One region of the Rathayibacter festucae DSM 15932 genome, then DNA from elsewhere that is predicted to be linked to it. Evidence: predicted binding sites of a transcription regulator. Region 1 holds the regulator's gene; the other holds the start of a gene.

Region 1 (8,681 bases):
CCGCGGTAGCCCTTGGCGCGCTCGAGGATGACGCGACGCTTCTTGTGGGCGTTGACCGCCCTCTTGACTCTTGCCATTTCTCTTTCTTCCTTACGATCCGAGTCGGTTGTCGAGGACTACGACGGCAGCGGGCTGCCGCGGTGGTCGACTACAGGCCGAGAAGCTTCTTGGCGACCTTGGCGTCCTGCGGGGCGAGGACCTGGTCCTGGTTCAGGCGGCGGGTGCGGACGCTGGACTTCGACTCCAGGTTGTGACGCATGCCGGCCTGCTGCTTCATGAGCTTGCCGGAGCCCGTGACCTTGAAACGCTTCTTGGCACCCGAGTGGGTCTTCATCTTGGGCATGTTCTCTCCTTGTCGACGTCGCACGCGCACTCGGCGGGCGAAACTGGTGCCCCGCGAGCGGGGCGTCCACCGGCCCCGAGGACGGGGCGGCGAAGTATCAGACGGATTCGGACTCGGCCGATTCCTCTTCGGGGGTGTTGGCCTCGCGACGAGCGGCGCGGACGGCGTTCGCCTCGGCCTTCGCCTCGGACTTGTTCTTCAGCGGGCCGATGACCATCACCATGTTGCGACCGTCGATGGTCGGGGTGGACTCGACCTGGCCGAACTCGGACACGTCCTCCGCGAAGCGCTGCAGGAGCCGCACGCCCATCTCGGGGCGGGACTGCTCGCGACCGCGGAACAGGATCATGGCCTTGACCTTGTCGCCGGCCTTCAGGAAGCCCTCGGCGCGCTTGCGCTTGGTCTCGTAGTCGTGCTTGTCGATCTTCAGGCGGAAACGGACCTCCTTGAGGATCGTGTTCGCCTGGTTGCGACGGGCTTCCTTGAGCTTCTGGGCCTGCTCGTACTTGAACTTCCCGTAGTCCATGATCTTGGCGACGGGAGGCTTGGAGTTGGGAGCAACCTCGACCAGATCCAGGTCTGCGTCCTGCGCGAGTCGCAGGGCGACCTCGATTTTCACGACGCCGACCTGTTCTCCGGCGGGACCCACGAGGCGGACCTCGGGGACGCGGATTCGGTCGTTGGTACGGGGATCGCTGATTGCGTTTCTCCTCTGATCTCGGTGAGTTGCTGCTCTGCGGCCGGATTCTTCGTCCGGCGCATCCCGAGAGAGGTGATTCCCTGTGCGAAGCGCGTCTACCGCGCTGCGCTGCACCCTACGACGCGCTCCCCGAGACGTGTCTCGAGGACCGCAGCCCTGCCCCCGTTGCCGGAGGCGGAGTGCTTCTGACCCGGTAACCTAGTGAAGCGGTCAAGCGCGGGTGGGAGAATCTCCACTTTCGAACCGAGGACATGCCTCGGAGCCCGCATCACCATAGCAGACTTCCGGCCGGAAGGGCAGCGGGCAGCGCCCGCCACTCACCCTCCCCCGCGAGTGCCCCCTCGAGCACCGCCTCGGGGTCCTCGCGAGCGCCGGACTCACCGAACGAGGGACCCATGGCTCAGCACGACGACGATTACGCCCGACGGTTCGGCGACGACTCCGACGTGGAGGCGACCCGCGACATCGCCGAGGTGCCGGCGGTCGAGATCATCACGACCGCCGCGGTGCACCTGATGAGCGCCGCCGCGGTGAAGTGCGGTCTCGCCGACGAGCCGGGCGCGCAGGTCGACCTCGACGAGGCGCGCAAGCTGATCAACGCCCTCGCCGGCCTGGTCACGGCGGGTGCCCCCGACATCAGCGATATGCACGCGCGCAGCCTGCGCGACGGACTGCGGACGCTGCAGCTCGCCTTCCGCGAGGCGTCGCCGATCGCCGACCCGATCGGCAAGGGCCCCGGCGAGAAGTGGACCGGCCCGGTCACCTGAGCGGCGGCGCCCGGGTCAGCCCGTCGGAGCGGACGCCAGCTGGAGGGTCATCGAGTCGACCCGGGCGGCCACGATCTCGTCGGCGGCCCAGCGCTCGCCCAGGCGCGCGACCAGCTCGCCGAGCGCCGAGCGGTCGAGACCGGGCCGCAGCTCCAGCACGATGACGAGCTCCGGTCCCGTCAGCCGCTGACGGCTGTCGCCCGGCTGCACGTCGAGCGAGACGACGGCGTCCTCCCCGTCGGCGCTCGCCCGCAGCGCGGTGAGGACCTCCGGATCGGCCGGGCTCGATCGCCACGGCGAGCCCTCGGCGATCGCCCAGAGCGCCGGACGCCGGACGGCGAACTCGTGCGGCGAGGCGGGGTCGAGGACCATCAGCTCGGTCTCCTCCGCCACCGCGGCCAGCGCCGCCCGCCGGCCGTCGACCGGGACGGGGCGCGCGAGGCGGTCCCAGCGCCGCATCGCCTCGACGTCACTGAAGACCGGGAGGACGGTGCGGCCGTCCGGCCCGGCGACCGTCACGATCGACAGCTCCTGCGACTTGTCGGCGCGGAGCCCGGCGACCCCCTCGGCCTCCTCGCCGAGCTTCGCGACCAGGGGGATGAGCAGGCGCGAGACGCGCAGCGCGTCGACCACCGCCTCCGGGCCCGCGTCGCCGGCGCCGAACGAGCGAAGGGCCCGGACCAGGGCCTCGGGCGCGCTGCCGTCGTCGTCCGTCGAGGCGCTCTGCTCGAAGTGGCGGCCGGCCCACGGGGTCCCGGCCGAGTCGGTCAGGTGCGCGGGGAGCGCCCGGCCCTCACCCGAGGGCGATCCGGTCACTCGGAGGCGACGTCGAGCGCCTCGGCGAGCGTGAACGCTCCGGCGTAGAGCGCCTTGCCGACGATCGCGCCCTCGAGGCCCTGCGGCACGAGGTCGCGGAGCGCCGCGATGTCGTCGAGGTTGGAGATGCCGCCCGAGGCGATGACGGGGCGGTGGGTGCGCGCCATGACCTGCTCGAGCAGCTCGAGGTTCGGGCCCTTGAGGGTGCCGTCCTTGGTGACGTCGGTGACGACGTAGCGGGTGCAGCCGGCCTCCTCGAGGCGCTCGAGGACCTGCCAGAGGTCGCCGCCCTCCTTGGTCCAGCCGCGCGCCGCGAGGGTGGTGCCGCGCACGTCGAGGCCGACCGCGATCTGGTCGCCGTACTGCGCGATGACGCTGGCGGCCCACTCCGGGTTCTCCAGAGCGGCCGTGCCGAGGTTGATGCGCTTCGCCCCGGCGTTGAGCGCGGACTCCAGGCTGCGGTCGTCGCGGATGCCGCCGGAGAGCTCGACGTTGACGCCCTTGACCTGGCGGATGACCTTCTTCATGATGCCGTGGTTGTCACCGCGGCCGAAGGCGGCGTCGAGATCGACGAGGTGGATCCACTCCGCGCCCTGGTCGGCCCAGTCGCCGGCCGCGTCGATCGGGTCGCCGTAGTTCGTCTCGGTGCCCGCCTCGCCCTGCGTCAGGCGGACGGCCTTGCCGCCGGCCACGTCGATCGCGGGGAGAAGGACCAGGCCCGGGGCCTTGGTGAACTCGCTCATCGTCATCCTCAGTCTCGGAGCTGGTGCGGCCGCGGCGCTCGGGGAGCCGCCGACCACCGGCCGATCCTAGTTCGTGCGGAGCCCGCCCAGCCAATTCGAGAGCAGGCGCAGGCCCGCGGCGCCGGACTTCTCGGGGTGGAACTGCGTCGCCGAGAGCGGGCCGTTCTCCACCGCGGCGATGAAGCGGCCGCCGTGGTCGGCCCAGGTGACGGCCGGGCGCGGGAACGGCGGCATGACGTCCAGCGTCCACTCCCGGGCGCCGTACGAGTGCACGAAGTAGAAGCGCTCGTCCTCGATGCCGTCGAACAGCCGCGAGCCGGTGGGCACGTCGACGGTGTTCCAGCCCATGTGCGGCACGACCTCGGCGGGGAGCAGGTCGACCGTTCCCGGCCACTCCCCCAGGCCCTCGCTCTCGACGCCGCGCTCGACGCCGCGCTCGAAGAGCACCTGCATCCCGACGCAGATGCCGAGCACCGGGCGACCGCCGGCGAGGCGCTTCTCGATGATCTCGCCGCCGCGCGCCGCCGTCAGCGCCGACATCACCGCACTGAACGCGCCGACCCCCGGGACCAGCAGGCCGTCGGCCTCGAGGGCGCGGGTGCGGTCGGAGGTCAGCTCGACGTCGGCACCGGCGAGCTCGAGCGCCTTGACGGCCGAGTGGACGTTGCCGGAGCCGTAGTCGTAGACGACGACGGACGGCCGGGCGCCGCTCACAGCGCGCCCTTCGTCGACGGCACCCCGGCGACCAGCGGATCGAAGGCCTTGGCCTGGCGGAACGCGCGCGCGAACGCCTTGAACTCGGCCTCGGCGATGTGGTGCGGATCGCGCCCGCCGAGCACGGTGACGTGCACGGTCAGGCCGGCGTTGAAGGCGATCGCCTCGAAGACGTGGCGGACCATCGATCCGGTGAAGTGGCCGCCGATCAGGTGCAGCGCGAAGCCCTCCGGCTCGCCGCCGTGCACGAGGTAGGGACGGCCGGAGATGTCGACCACGGCCTGGACCAGCGCCTCGTCGAGCGGGACGAGGGCGTCGCCGAAGCGGGAGATGCCGGCCTTGTCGCCGAGCGCCTGCTTGATCGCGGTGCCGAGCACGATGCCGATGTCCTCGGCGGTGTGGTGGATGTCGATCTCGATGTCGCCGGTGGCGCGGACGGTCAGGTCGGTCAGCGAGTGCTTCGCGAACGCCGTCAGCAGGTGATCGAAGAAGGGCACGCCGGTGGAGAGGTCCGCGACACCGGTGCCGTCGAGGTCGATCGACAGCTCGATGCTCGACTCGCTGGTGGCACGACGGAGGGAGGCGGTGCGCCCGGGAGCGGCGCTCGAGGAGGTCATGGTCTCCAGTGTATTCGGGGGCCGCCGACCCTCCGGGCGGCTATTCGCGGGCCAGGGCGACCGCGGGGTCCGCCGACGGGGCGGGCAGCGCGGCGACCGCCTCGAGGAAGGCGGTGGTCTCGGCCTCGGTGCCCGCGCTCACTCGCAGGTGGTTCGGGATGCCGACGTCGCGGATCAGGATGCCCCGCGCGAGCAGCGCCTCGAACATCGCGCCGGGGTCGGCGACGCCGCCGAAGAGGACGAAGTTGCTGCCGGTCTCGTGCGGGGTGTAGCCGAGCTCGCGCAGTCCGTCGATCATCCGGTCGCGCTGGACGATGATCTCGCCCACCATCGCGAGCATCTCGTCCGCGTGGGCGAGCGCCGCGGTCGCGGCCGCCTGGGTCAGCGCGGAGAGGTGGTACGGCAGGCGCACCAGGCGGAGGGCGTCGACGACGGCGGGGTCCGCGGCGAGGTAGCCGAGGCGGACGCCGGCGAAGGCGAAGGCCTTGCTCATCGTGCGGGAGACGAGCAGGCGAGGGCGGCCCTCGAGGAGGCTGAGGGCGGTCGGCGCGTCACGGCCGGCGAACTCGGCGTAGGCCTCGTCGACGACGACGATGCCGTCGGTCGCGTCGTAGACGGCGGCGATCGTCTCGAGGTCCAGCGGGGTTCCGGTGGGGTTGTTCGGCGCGCAGAGGAAGACGATGTCGGGGCGCTCGCGGCGCACCGCGTCGGCGGCGTACGACGCGGACACCCGGAAGTCGTCCTCGCGGTCGACGCCTACCCAGCGCGTGCCGCTGCCGGAGGCGAGGATCGAGTACATCGAGTAGGTCGGCGAGAAGCCGAGCAGTGAGCGGCCGGGGCCGCCGAAGGCCTGCAGGACGTGCTGGAGGACCTCGTTCGAGCCGTTGGCAGCCCAGATCGAGTCGGCGGTCAGACCGTGGCCGAGGTAGCCGGCCAGGGAGTCGCGCAGCTCCCGGAACTCGCGATCGGGGTAGCGGTTCACCGTGCGGAGGGCGACGGACACCCGCTCGACGATGTCGGCGATGACGTCGTCAGGGACCGGGTGGGTGTTCTCGTTGACGTTGAGGGCCACGGGCACGACGGCTTGCGGAGCGCCGTAGGGCTGCTGACCGCGCAGGTCGTCGCGGAGGGGGAGATCGTCGAGAGTCGTCACCCCGGAATGGTACCGGGGCACTCGGTGCGCTCGATCAGTCCGCGAGGTCGTACTGCGCCGGGATCGCGAGGCGCTGCCCGGGCTCGAGGCCGGCGTTCGCCAGCTGGTTGAGCGACTGGATGTCGTAGACGACGTCGCGCGGGTCGGAGTCCGGTGCGAGCTCCTCCGCGAGGGACCAGAGGGACTCGCCGGCGCGGACGGTGACGTACTGGAACTCAACGTCGGCGCTCTCGCCCGAGGCGACGGCTCCGCCGCCGTTGAGTCCGAAGACGAAGGCGCCCGCGACGAGGGGCAGGGCGCCGAGCGTCGCGAGGACGGCGCGACCACGACGGGTCAGGCGCAGGCGGGTGCGCGCACCGGGCTGCTCGGCAGGGGTGACGTGCTGCGCGGAGGGCTGGTGCTGCGCGATGGTGGAGGGCTGTGCGGTCATGGTGATCGCTCCTTTCAGCAGGGGTTCGGGCCGGGGCCTCGGCCGGGAGGACCCGGTCCGAACCTCTGTTCCGAATATATCTTCGAATACCGCGCCGGGCAAGACCCGGTCGCGTCGCATCCATTGCTGAATCGCGCGACACACTCGAACGAATGTTTCGAACGCGGACCCCCGCCGGATACAGTTTCGAGAGTCCGCAGTCAGTACAGCAGCGACCACCGACATCGGTGCTCGACGCGGACGGAGAGGGCGCGCACGCGGCGTGCGCACCGAGAGAGGGACGATCGTGAGCGACGCGCAGACGGCCGGGGCGAAGGCGGCCAGGACGACGACTCCGGCGCCGAAGGCGAAGGCGGCGGCGAAGCCCGCGGCGGGCCGCCGCCGGAAGAATCTCAGCGCGAAGCAGCTCGCGATCCTCGACGCCATCCAGCGCTCGGTGTCCAGCCGCGGCTATCCGCCGAGCATGCGGGAGATCGGCGACGCCGTCGGCCTCGCCTCGCTCTCCAGCGTGACCCACCAGCTCAACCAGCTCGAGCTGAGCGGGTATCTGCGCCGCGATCCCAACCGCCCCCGGGCGCTCGAGATCCTCATCGACGTGCCGAGCTCGACCGAGGACGACGGCTCGTTCGAGTCGACGGCGACGGTCGCCGACGCGGCGATGGTGCCGCTGGTGGGCCGGATCGCGGCGGGCGTGCCGATCATGGCGGACCAGCAGATCGACGAGGTCTTCCCGCTCCCCCGCCAGCTGGTCGGCAAGGGCGAGCTCTTCATGCTCAAGGTGGTCGGCGAGTCGATGATCGACGCCGCCATCTGCGACGGCGACTGGGTCGTCGTCCGCTCGCAGCGCACCGCGGAGAACGGCGAGATCGTCGCCGCGATGCTCGACGGCGAGGCGACCGTCAAGGTCCTCCGCCAGCGCGACGGCCACACCTGGCTGCTCCCCCGCAACTCCAACTTCGAGCCGATCCTCGGCGACGAGGCCGAGGTCCTCGGCAAGATCGTCGCGGTGCTCCGCTCCGTCTGACGCGGCGGCGCACACGCGCAGGAGGGGCGGACGGCATCGAGCCGTCCGCCCCTCCTGCATTCACCGGGAGGCACGGCGAGCAGCTCGCGCAGCGTGACGACGAAGCGCCCGCGACCGCGGAGGTGATCCGTGGTCGCGGGCGCTTCGAGCGCAGGTGACGGCCCCGCCGCTACACCTCGACGGCGGCGACGGGAGCCGCGAACTCGCCGAGCGAGCCGGCGAGGTCCTCGTGCACGAGCGCGTGGACGTGCGTGCCGCCCTCGACGTACTGCGTCGAGAGGATCCGGCCGTTGCGGTGCAGCGAGGAGACCACGTCGCCGCGGTCGTACGGCACGAGCAGGTCGATCTCGATCTGCGGCTCCGGCAGGATCTCGGCGATCTTCGCCTGGAGCTCGTCCATCCCCTCGCCGGTGCGCGCCGACACGAAGACGGCGCCGGGGGCGAGACCGCGCAGCACGAGCCGCTGGCCCTCGTCGACGAGATCGGACTTGTTGAACGCGATGATCTCGGGGATGCTCCGTGCACCCACCTCGCCGATGACGTCCCGGACGGTCGCGATCTGCCCCGCGGGGTCCGGGTGCGAGGCGTCGACGACGTGGACGATGATGTCCGAGTCGGCGACCTCCTCCAGGGTCGAGCGGAACGCCTCCACCAGCTGGTGCGGCAGGGCGCGCACGAAGCCGACGGTGTCGGCGAGCGTGTAGCCGCGCCCGTCCGGGGTCTCGGACTTGCGGATCGTCGCGTCGAGTGTCGCGAAGAGCGAGTTCTCGACGAGCACGCCCGCGTGCGTCATCCGGTTGAGCAGGCTGGACTTGCCGGCGTTGGTGTAGCCGGCGATGGCGACCGACGGCACCGCGTTGCGCTTGCGGTTGGCGCGCTTCGCCTCCCGGGCGGGCTTCATCGCGGTGATCTGCTTGCGCAGGCGCGCCATGCGGGTGTGGATGCGGCGGCGGTCGAGCTCGATCTTCGTCTCACCCGGACCACGCGAGCCCATGCCGGCGCCGGCGCCGACCTGGCCACCGGCCTGGCGGGACATCGACTCGCCCCAGCCGCGCAGGCGCGGCAGCAGGTACTCGAGCTGCGCGAGCTCGACCTGCGCCTTGCCCTCGCGGCTCGTGGCGTGCTGGCTGAAGATGTCGAGGATGACGGCCGTGCGGTCGATGACCTTGACCTTCACCACGTCCTCCAGCGAGCGGCGCTGGCTCGGAGCCAGCTCGGTGTCGGCGACGACCGTGTCGGCGCCGAGGGCGGCGACGAGCCCGGCGAGCTCCTCCGCCTTGCCCTTGCCCAGGTAGGTGCTCGGATCGGGGTGCGGCCGGCGCTGCAGCAGACCGTCCAGGACGGTCGCTCCCGCGGTCTCGGCCAGGGCGGCGA
Region 2 (8,681 bases), 400 kb from region 1:
GCACAGTCGCCGCCGCAACATGACCCCTCGCGCATGCGCCCGCCGGTAGACTCCTGCGTCGGGTCGCCACGGCCCGAGCCACTGACCCGGGAGTAGCGCGTGAGCCTGATCGTCCAGAAGTTCGGCGGGTCCTCCGTCGCCGACGCGGAGAGCATCAAGCGGGTCGCGAAGCGCATCGTCGCGACGAAGCAGGCGGGCAACGACGTGGTCGTCGCCGTCTCCGCGATGGGCGACACCACCGACGACCTGCTCGAGCTGGCGCACCAGGTCACGCCGATCCCGGCGCCGCGCGAGCTCGACATGCTGCTCTCCTCCGGCGAGCGGATCTCGATGGCGCTGCTCGCCATGGCGATCAAGAGCATGGGCTACGACGCCCGCTCCTTCACCGGCAGCCAGGCCGGCATGATCACCGACGCCCAGCACGGCGCCGCCCGCATCGTCGACATCACCCCGGTCCGCCTGCGCGCCGCGCTCGATGAGAACGCGGTCGTCATCGTCGCCGGCTTCCAGGGCTTCAACCGCGACACCAAGGACATCACCACGCTCGGCCGCGGCGGCTCGGACACCACCGCCGTCGCGCTCGCCGCCGGCCTCGGCGCCGACACCTGCGAGATCTACACCGACGTCGACGGCGTCTTCACCGCCGACCCGCGGGTGGTCAAGAAGGCCCGCAAGCTCGACCGCATCTCCAGCGAGGAGATGCTCGAGCTCGCCGCCGCCGGCGCGAAGGTCCTGCACATCCGCGCCGTCGAGTTCGCCCGCCGCCACGGCGTCACCCTGCACGTGCGCTCGTCGTTCAGCCCCAACGAGGGCACCATCGTCTACAACGCCGTGCCCGGCGAGGACGCCCCCGGAAGCACCGAGAAGAATGGACAGCCCGTGGAAGAGCCGATCATCGCCGGAGTCGCCGCCGATCTCAACGAGGCCAAGATCACCGTCGTCGGCGTGCCCGACATCCCGGGCAAGGCCGCGCAGATCTTCACGATCGTCGCCAAGACCGGCTCGAACATCGACATGATCGTGCAGAACGTCTCCGCCGCCGCGACCGGCCGCACCGACATCTCCTTCACGCTGCCCAAGGCCGACGGCCAGACCGTCCTCACGGCGCTCAACGCCGAGAAGGACGAGGTCGGCTTCGAGTCGCTGCAGTACGACGACCAGATCGCCAAGCTCGCGCTCGTCGGCGCCGGCATGCGCACCAACGCGGGCGTCTCGGCCAAGCTGTTCCGCTCGCTCTACGAGGCGGGGATCAACATCGAGATGATCTCCACGAGCGAGATCCGCATCTCGGTCGTGACCCGCGCCGACACGGTGAACGACGCCCTCCGCGTCGTGCACACCGCCTTCGGCCTCGACGCCGAGGACGAGGCCGTCGTCTACGCCGGCACCGGGCGCTGACCGCCGAACGCCCTCGCGATCCCGCCGATCGCATACTCCGGCCCCGTCGACTCCGCCGTCGTTCGGTACCGTCTCCGGGGAGCCCGCCCCGGCCCTCCCGCCAGCACCCCTTCGTGCCGCTCCTCCCGCGAGCGGCCCACGGACGAAAGAGCCCAGCATGAGCAGCACCCCCCTCCACGTCGGAGTCGTCGGCGCCACCGGCCAGGTCGGCACCGTCATGCGCCGCCTCCTCGAGGAGCGCGACTTCCCGATCGCGTCGATCCGCTTCTTCGCGACCGCCCGCTCGGCCGGCACGACCCTGCCGTTCCGCGGCGAGGACATCGTCGTCGAGGACACCGAGACCGCCGATCCCTCGGGCCTCGACATCGCGCTCTTCTCGGCCGGAGCGACGGGGTCGCGCGCGCAGGCGCCCCGCTTCGCCGCCGCGGGCGCCCTGGTCATCGACAACTCCAGCGCCTGGCGGATGGACCCCGAGGTCCCGCTGGTCGTCAGCGAGGTGAACCCGCACGCGATCGAGCAGGCCGTGAAGGGCATCATCGCGAACCCCAACTGCACCACGATGGCCGCGATGCCGATCCTCAAGGTCCTCGACCATGAGGCCGGGCTCACCCGCCTCATCGTCAGCACCTACCAGGCCGTCTCGGGCAGCGGGCTCGCCGGAGCGAACGAGCTGGCCGGCCAGGTCCGCGCCGCCGTCGCCGACGAGCACCTGCTCGACCTCGTGCACGACGGCTCGGCGGTCGCCTTCCCGGCGCCGGACAAGTACGTCGCGCCGATCGCCTTCGACGTCATCCCCTTCGCCGGCAGCCTCGTCGAGGACGGCCTGAACGAGACCGACGAGGAGAAGAAGCTCCGCAACGAGAGCCGCAAGATCCTCGAGCTCCCCGGCCTGCTGGTCTCGGGGACCTGCGTGCGCGTGCCGGTCTTCACCGGCCACTCGCTCTCGGTCAACGTCGAGTTCTCCGCGCCGCTCAGCCCCGAGCGTGCCCGCGAGCTGCTCGCCGACGCCCCCGGAGTCGCGCTGCGCGAGGTGCCGACGCCGCTCGAGGCCGCCGGCAGCGACCCGAGCTACGTCGGCCGCATCCGCGCCGACGAGGGAGCCCCCGAGGGCCGCGGCCTCGCCCTCTTCATCAGCAACGACAACCTCCGCAAGGGCGCGGCGCTCAACGCCGTGCAGATCGCCGAGCTGATCGCGGCGAAGCAGCCCGTCGCCTGACCCGGCGGAGCGCCATGCCGGTCGAGTAGCCGCGGAGCGGCGTATCGAGACCCACGCCTTCAGGACGGTGGCTTCCGGCCGCCGTCTCTCCGACGGTGGATCTCGATACGCCCTCTGCGAGGGCTACTCGATCAGCATGGGGCGCCCGCCTGCGCGCCGCGGCACCTGCATGGGGTGCGCCCCCGCGCGCCGCGGCACCTGCAGGGGGTGCTCCCGCCTGCGCGCCGCGGCACCTGCATGGGGTCCGCCCGCCTGCGCGCCGCGGCGGTTGCATGGGGTGCGCCCGCCTGCGCGCCGCGGTGGTTGCATGCTGGTCGAGTAGCCGCGCAGCGGCGTATCGAGACCCACGTGTCCGAGCAGCGGCCGCCGCCGCCGCCCCACGACGGGAAAAGCCGTCAATTTGATGGGCGAGCGACCCCCCGGCCCGCCTCCCGCCCGGCGCCCGACGGTAAACTCGACTCTCGTGAACTCCTCGGAACCGGTCGACGTCGCCCTCATCGGTGGGGGCATCATGAGTGCCACCCTCGGTGCACTCCTCACCAAGCTCCAGCCCGACTGGACCATCGCCGCGTACGAGCGCCTCGGCGACGTGGCGCAGGAGTCGTCGAACCCCTGGAACAACGCGGGCACGGGCCACGCCGCCCTCTGCGAGCTGAACTACATGCCCGAGGCGGCCGACGGCTCCGTCGACCCCGCCAAGGCGATCCAGATCAACGAGCAGTTCCAGATCTCGCGGCAGTTCTGGTCGAGCCTGGTCGAGGCCGGCGACATCCGCGAGCCCTCGAGCTTCATCAACTCCGCTCCGCACATGACCTTCGTGCACGGCGAGGCCAACGTCGAGTACCTCCGGAAGCGCTACGAGGCGCTGAAGGACCAGCCGCTCTTCGCCGGCATGGAGTTCACCGAGAGCACGAAGACCATCCACGAGTGGGCGCCGCTGCTGATGGAGCAGCGCCCCGCCGGCGGTGGACCCTACGCCGCGACGCGCATCCCGGCCGGCACCGACGTCGACTTCGGCGCGCTCACCCACCAGCTCTTCGACCACGTCGTCGCGCACGGCGGCACGCTCGACACCGGCCACGAGGTCACCGGCATCACCCGGCAGAAGGACGGCACCTGGCGCCTGGACCTCAAGCAGAAGGTCGGCGGCACGCCCAAGAAGGTCGTCGCCCGCTTCGTCTTCGTCGGCGCCGGCGGCGGTGCGCTGCACCTGCTGCAGAAGTCCGGCATCCCCGAGATCAAGGGCTTCGGCGGCTTCCCCATCTCGGGGCAGTTCCTCCGGACCGACAACCCGGCGATCGTCGCCCGGCACCAGGCGAAGGTCTACGGCAAGGCCGCCGTCGGCGCCCCGCCGATGTCGGTCCCGCACCTCGACACCCGCGTCGTCGACGGCCAGGCCTCGCTGCTGTTCGGCCCGTACGCCGGCTTCACCCCCAAGTTCCTCAAGCGCGGCTCGTGGCTCGACCTGCCGCTGTCGATCCGCCCGCACAACATCGGCCCGATGCTCGCCGTCGCCCGCGACAACCTCGACCTGATGAAGTACCTGCTCGGCGAGGTGCTGGCCGGCCGCGACAAGAAGATGAAGGCGCTGCGGGAGTTCCTGCCCACCGCCCGCTCCGAGGACTGGTACCTGATCACCGCCGGCCAGCGCGTCCAGGTGATGAAGAAGGACGAGAAGAAGGGCGGCGTGCTGCAGTTCGGCACCGAGGTCATCACCGGCGCGGACGGCACGATCGCCGGCCTGCTCGGCGCCTCGCCCGGCGCCTCGACGGCCGTGCCGATCATGCTCGACATCGTCAAACGCTGCTTCCCCGACCGGATGAAGGCCTGGGAGCCGCGGATCCGCTCGCTCGTCCCCAGCTACGGCTCGACTCTCAACGACGCCCCGGAGACGGCCGAGCGCACCGTCGCCGCCACCTCCGAGGCGCTCGCGCTCCGCGCCTCCGTCTGAGCACCGAGGGCGCGAAGCCGCATGCTGATCGAGTAGCCCGCGCAGCGGGCGTATCGAGATCCGCCATCGTCAGAAGAAGGGTCTGCAGACCCGACCGGCTGGGGACGGCGGGTCTCGATACGCCGCTTCGCGGCTACTCGACCAACATGCGTCCACCGGAAACGTTCGAACACATGTTCTAATGGACGCATGAGGTGGAGCGGACAGGCGATCGGCGCGGCGGACGAGGCCGCGCTCCCGGGCCTGGTGAAGCTCACCGAGCTGGTCCGCACCGTCCGCACCCCCGAGTTCGACGGCATCACCTTCTACGAGGTGCTCGCCAAGTCGGCGCTGAACCGGGTGCACTCCTCGTCGAAGATGCCGTTCGGCTGGACGATCAACCCGATGCGCGGCTGCACCCACGCCTGCACCTACTGCTTCGCCCGGCCCACCCACGAGTACCTCGAGTTCGACGGCGGGCGCGACTTCGACTCGCAGATCGTCGTGAAGGTGAACGTCGCCGAGGTGCTCACCCGGGAGCTCGCCCGGCCGAGCTGGGAGCGGCACCCCGTCGCGCTCGGCACCAACACCGACCCGTACCAGCGGGCGGAGGGCCGCTACCGGCTGATGCCCGGCATCATCGCCGCGCTGGCCGCCTCCGGCACCCCGATCTCGATCCTGACCAAGGGCTCGCTGCTCCGGCGCGACCTGCCGCTGCTGCGCGAGGCGGCCGAGCACGTGCCCGTCGACCTCGGCGTCTCGATCGCCGTGTTCGACGAGGATCTGCAGCGCTCGATCGAGCCCGGCGCTCCGTCGGCCGCGGCCCGGCTGGCGACCGTCACGGCCGCCCGCGAGGCGGGCTTCGAGTGCTCGGTCTTCCTGATGCCGATCCTGCCGTTCCTCACCGACACCCGCGCCCACCTCGACGCCTCGCTCCGCGCCTGCCGCGAGGCGGGGGCGAGCACGATCATGTACTCGACCCTCTACCTCAAGCCCGGGGTCAAGGAGTGGTTCCTGCAGTGGCTCGCGCAGGAGCACCCCGAGCTGCTCGACCGCTACCGCTCCCTCTATCCCGGGCGCTCCGCCTACGCGCCCGCCGAGTACCGCCGCTGGCTGTCCGCGCGGATCCGCCCGCTGATGCGCGACCACCGGCTGGAGGAGGGGGAGGCCGACCCGGCGACCGGCTCGATGCGCTCCTCCGCGCTCGGGCCGACCGCGCGCGGCGCCTCGGCGCTGCCCTCGCTCGGCGTGCTGCGGACCCTGGGCGGCGAGCACGGCCGCCCGCAGGACGGCGACGAGCCGGCCCGGCACCTCGGTCTCCGCGGCGGCGGTCTGATCCTCCGCGAGCTGGGCGAGGACGGCGCCTCGATGCTGCCCGGCGTGGGCCAGCCGACGCTGTTCTGAGAGGGCCGCGGAGGCGATCCGGCCCCGCGGCTAGGATCGTCGCATGCTCCCTCGCCCCGGTGAGCCGACGTCCGGCTCCTCCGCCCGGGCCGCCGAGTCCCGGTCCGTCGAGGCCCGGTCCGCCGAGACCCCCTCCGCCGACGGCGGCCCGCGACCGGTCCGGCTCGGCATCCTCGACGACCACGAGCTGCTCCTGGACAGCATGAGCAGCTGGATCGCCGCCAACGCCCCGGACTTCGAGCTCGTCGTCAGCGCCGGCACCTGGATGGAGCTGGTCACCAGCACGGTGTTCCCGACGCAGGTCGTCCTGATGGACTTCGAGCTGAGCGAGCCGATCTCGATCGAGGCGCGGATCCGCACCTGCCGTGCCGCGGGCGCGACCGTGATCGTCCTCGCCGAGCGCGAGGACGACGAGATCCGCGAGCGCTCGCTGCGGGCCGGCGCCGCCAGGCATCTCACGAAGGCGCAGTCGATGCAGGACGTGATGGAGGCGGCGCGCTCGGCCATGGCCATGCGCTCCACCGCGGGGTCCGCCTCGCAGTGGCGCCCGCTGCCGATCGGGGTGGCCGCGCAGCAGCGTCCGCGCCTGAGTGCGGGGGAGCTCGAGGCGCTGCGCCACTACGTCGCCGGCGCCAGCACTCCCGAGGTCGCCGCGAGAATGAACGTCCAGTTCGAGACGGCGAAGACCTATCTGCGCCGCGTCCGGCAGAAGTACGCCAAGATCGGCCGCCCGGCCAGCCGGCGCGCCGACCTGATTCGGCGGGCGGCGGAGGACGGCCTCCTCGAGTGACCGGCACGACCGCGGCCGGCACGACGATCACCACGACCATCACGACCACGACCACGACCACGAGGACCGCGCCGGGCGCGGTCCGCGGGCACCGCCCGCCCACGAGCAGAGACAGGACCTGATGGCGAAGCTCTACTTCCGCTACGGCGCGATGAACAGCGGCAAGAGCACCTCGCTCCTGCAGGCCGCGCACAACTACGAGGAGCGCGGGCACCGGGTGCTGCTCGCGAAGCCGGCCGTCGACACCAAGGGCGACGAGCTCATCGTGTCCCGCCTCGGCGTGACCCGTCCGGTGGACATCCTGTTCGAGCCCGACGGCGATCCGGTCGCCGTCTTCTCCGCCGCGCGCGCCCGCGTGCTCGCCGAGACGGCTCGCGACGTCAGCGCGCTGCTCGTCGACGAGGCGCAGTTCCTGCCCGAGTCGCACGTCGACGATCTGCTCCGGATCGCAATCCTCGAGAACGTCCCCGTCCTCGCCTACGGCATCCGGACCGACTTCCGGACCGCCGCGTTCCCCGGAAGCAGGCGGCTTCTCGAGATCGCGCACAGCCTCGAGGAGCTCAAGACGATCTGCCGCTGCGGGCGGAAGGCGATCTTCAACGGCCGGGTGGTCGACGGCCGATTCGTCTTCGACGGCGACCAGGTCGCCATCGACGGGGCCGAGGTCACCTACGAGTCGCTCTGCGGCTCGTGCTACCTGCAGGAGAGCCGCGGCCGACTGCGCGGCTAGCAGTGTCGAGCAGTGCTCATCAGGCGTGACCCGAATGAAACAGGGAAGTGGGTAGCCTTGCGGGCGTGACATCACCGGAAACGCACGCAGGCCTTCCGACGCAGCACGCGAGACCGGGGGGTTCGATGGCTTCGCAGGAGACTCCGCCGAAGCGCCGTCCGTCCTGGGAGCAGGACTACCGCCGGCGCCTCCTCGCCACCGACGTCGTCGCGATCCTCGTCTCGGTCTTCGGCACGCAGCTGTTCTGGTTCGATCTCAACCTGAACTCCGACGTGGGCTTCAACAACCCCGTGGACATCGCCGTCAGCTACACCTGGGTCTCGGTCGTCCTCTCGATCGGCTGGCTCCTCGCCCTGCAGGTCTTCGACACCCGCGACCGCCGCATCGTCGGCACCGGCTACGTGGAGTACCGGCGGATCGTCGACGCCTCCATCTGGCTGTTCGGCATCGTCGCGATCATCGCCTACCTCCTGCAGATCCTGCTGGCGCGCGGCTACATCATCACGGCGTTCCCCGCCGGGATCCTGCTGATCTGCGTCGGCCGCCTCGTCTGGCGCTCCTGGCTGACCCGGCAGCGCAAGGTCGGTCGCTTCTCCAGCCAGGTCGTCCTGCTCGGCTCCCGAGCGAGCGTGCTGCACACGGCGCGCGAGCTCCGCCGCGGCACCGAGGCCGGCTACAAGCTGGTCGGCGCGGTCTCCACCTCCGTCGGCGGCGCCGAGGCGCTCACCAGCGAGGCGGAGCTCGCGGGCCTCTCGCTGCACGGCTTCTCCGGGATCGACGGCGTGCGCGCCGTGATGGACGCGACCGGCGCCGACACCGTCGTGGTCACGAGCTCCGACGAGCTGGCGCCGCAGCGGATCCGCGAGCTCAGCTGGACCCTCGAGCCCGGCCGCGAGCACCTCGTCGTGGCGCCGAGCCTCACCGACATCGGCGGCCCGCGCATCCACACCCGGCCGGTCGCCGGCCTGCCGCTGATCCACGTCGAGACCCCGCGCTTCGACGGCCGCCAGCGCTTCGCGAAGCGGCTCTTCGACATCGCCGCATCGACGATGCTGATCATCCTCAGCGCTCCCGTGCTGATCGTCGTCGCGGTGCTGGTGAAGACGACCAGCCCGGGCCCGATCCTGTTCCGCCAGGAGCGCATCGGGCTGAACGGCTCGACCTTCGAGATGCTGAAGTTCCGCTCGATGGTGGTCGACGCCGAGGCGCGCCT

What was found. Region 1 encodes LexA, which represses DNA repair genes until DNA is damaged. Its sites were predicted from a motif close to TCGAACANNTGTTCGA; they were not measured.
Region 2: a site for LexA is predicted at 4,731-4,746, ahead of C1I64_RS11430 (Rv2578c family radical SAM protein). Genes of this name have one in related genera too.

What each region holds. Positions count from the first base shown of each region.
Region 1 is NZ_CP028137.1:2,061,661-2,070,341, forward strand. It holds gene rplT (50S ribosomal protein L20) at 1-77, opposite strand, end outside; gene rpmI (50S ribosomal protein L35) at 149-343, opposite strand; gene infC (translation initiation factor IF-3) at 441-1,043, opposite strand; gene C1I64_RS09655 (DUF1844 domain-containing protein) at 1,439-1,810, shown strand; gene C1I64_RS09660 (SseB family protein) at 1,826-2,626, opposite strand; gene priA (bifunctional 1-(5-phosphoribosyl)-5-((5-phosphoribosylamino)methylideneamino)imidazole-4-carboxamide isomerase/phosphoribosylanthranilate isomerase PriA) at 2,623-3,369, opposite strand; gene hisH (imidazole glycerol phosphate synthase subunit HisH) at 3,436-4,083, opposite strand; gene hisB (imidazoleglycerol-phosphate dehydratase HisB) at 4,080-4,700, opposite strand; gene C1I64_RS09680 (histidinol-phosphate transaminase) at 4,741-5,853, opposite strand; gene C1I64_RS09685 (LysM peptidoglycan-binding domain-containing protein) at 5,888-6,283, opposite strand; gene lexA (transcriptional repressor LexA) at 6,696-7,307, shown strand; gene hflX (GTPase HflX) at 7,477-8,681, opposite strand, start outside.
Region 2 is NZ_CP028137.1:2,460,446-2,469,126, reverse strand. It holds gene C1I64_RS11445 (aspartate kinase) at 100-1,398, shown strand; gene C1I64_RS11440 (aspartate-semialdehyde dehydrogenase) at 1,556-2,614, shown strand; gene C1I64_RS11435 (malate:quinone oxidoreductase) at 3,018-4,565, shown strand; gene C1I64_RS11430 (Rv2578c family radical SAM protein) at 4,755-5,948, shown strand; gene C1I64_RS11425 (response regulator transcription factor) at 5,992-6,738, shown strand; gene C1I64_RS20770 (hypothetical protein) at 6,735-6,860, shown strand; gene C1I64_RS11420 (thymidine kinase) at 6,860-7,468, shown strand; gene C1I64_RS11415 (sugar transferase) at 7,594-8,681, shown strand, end outside.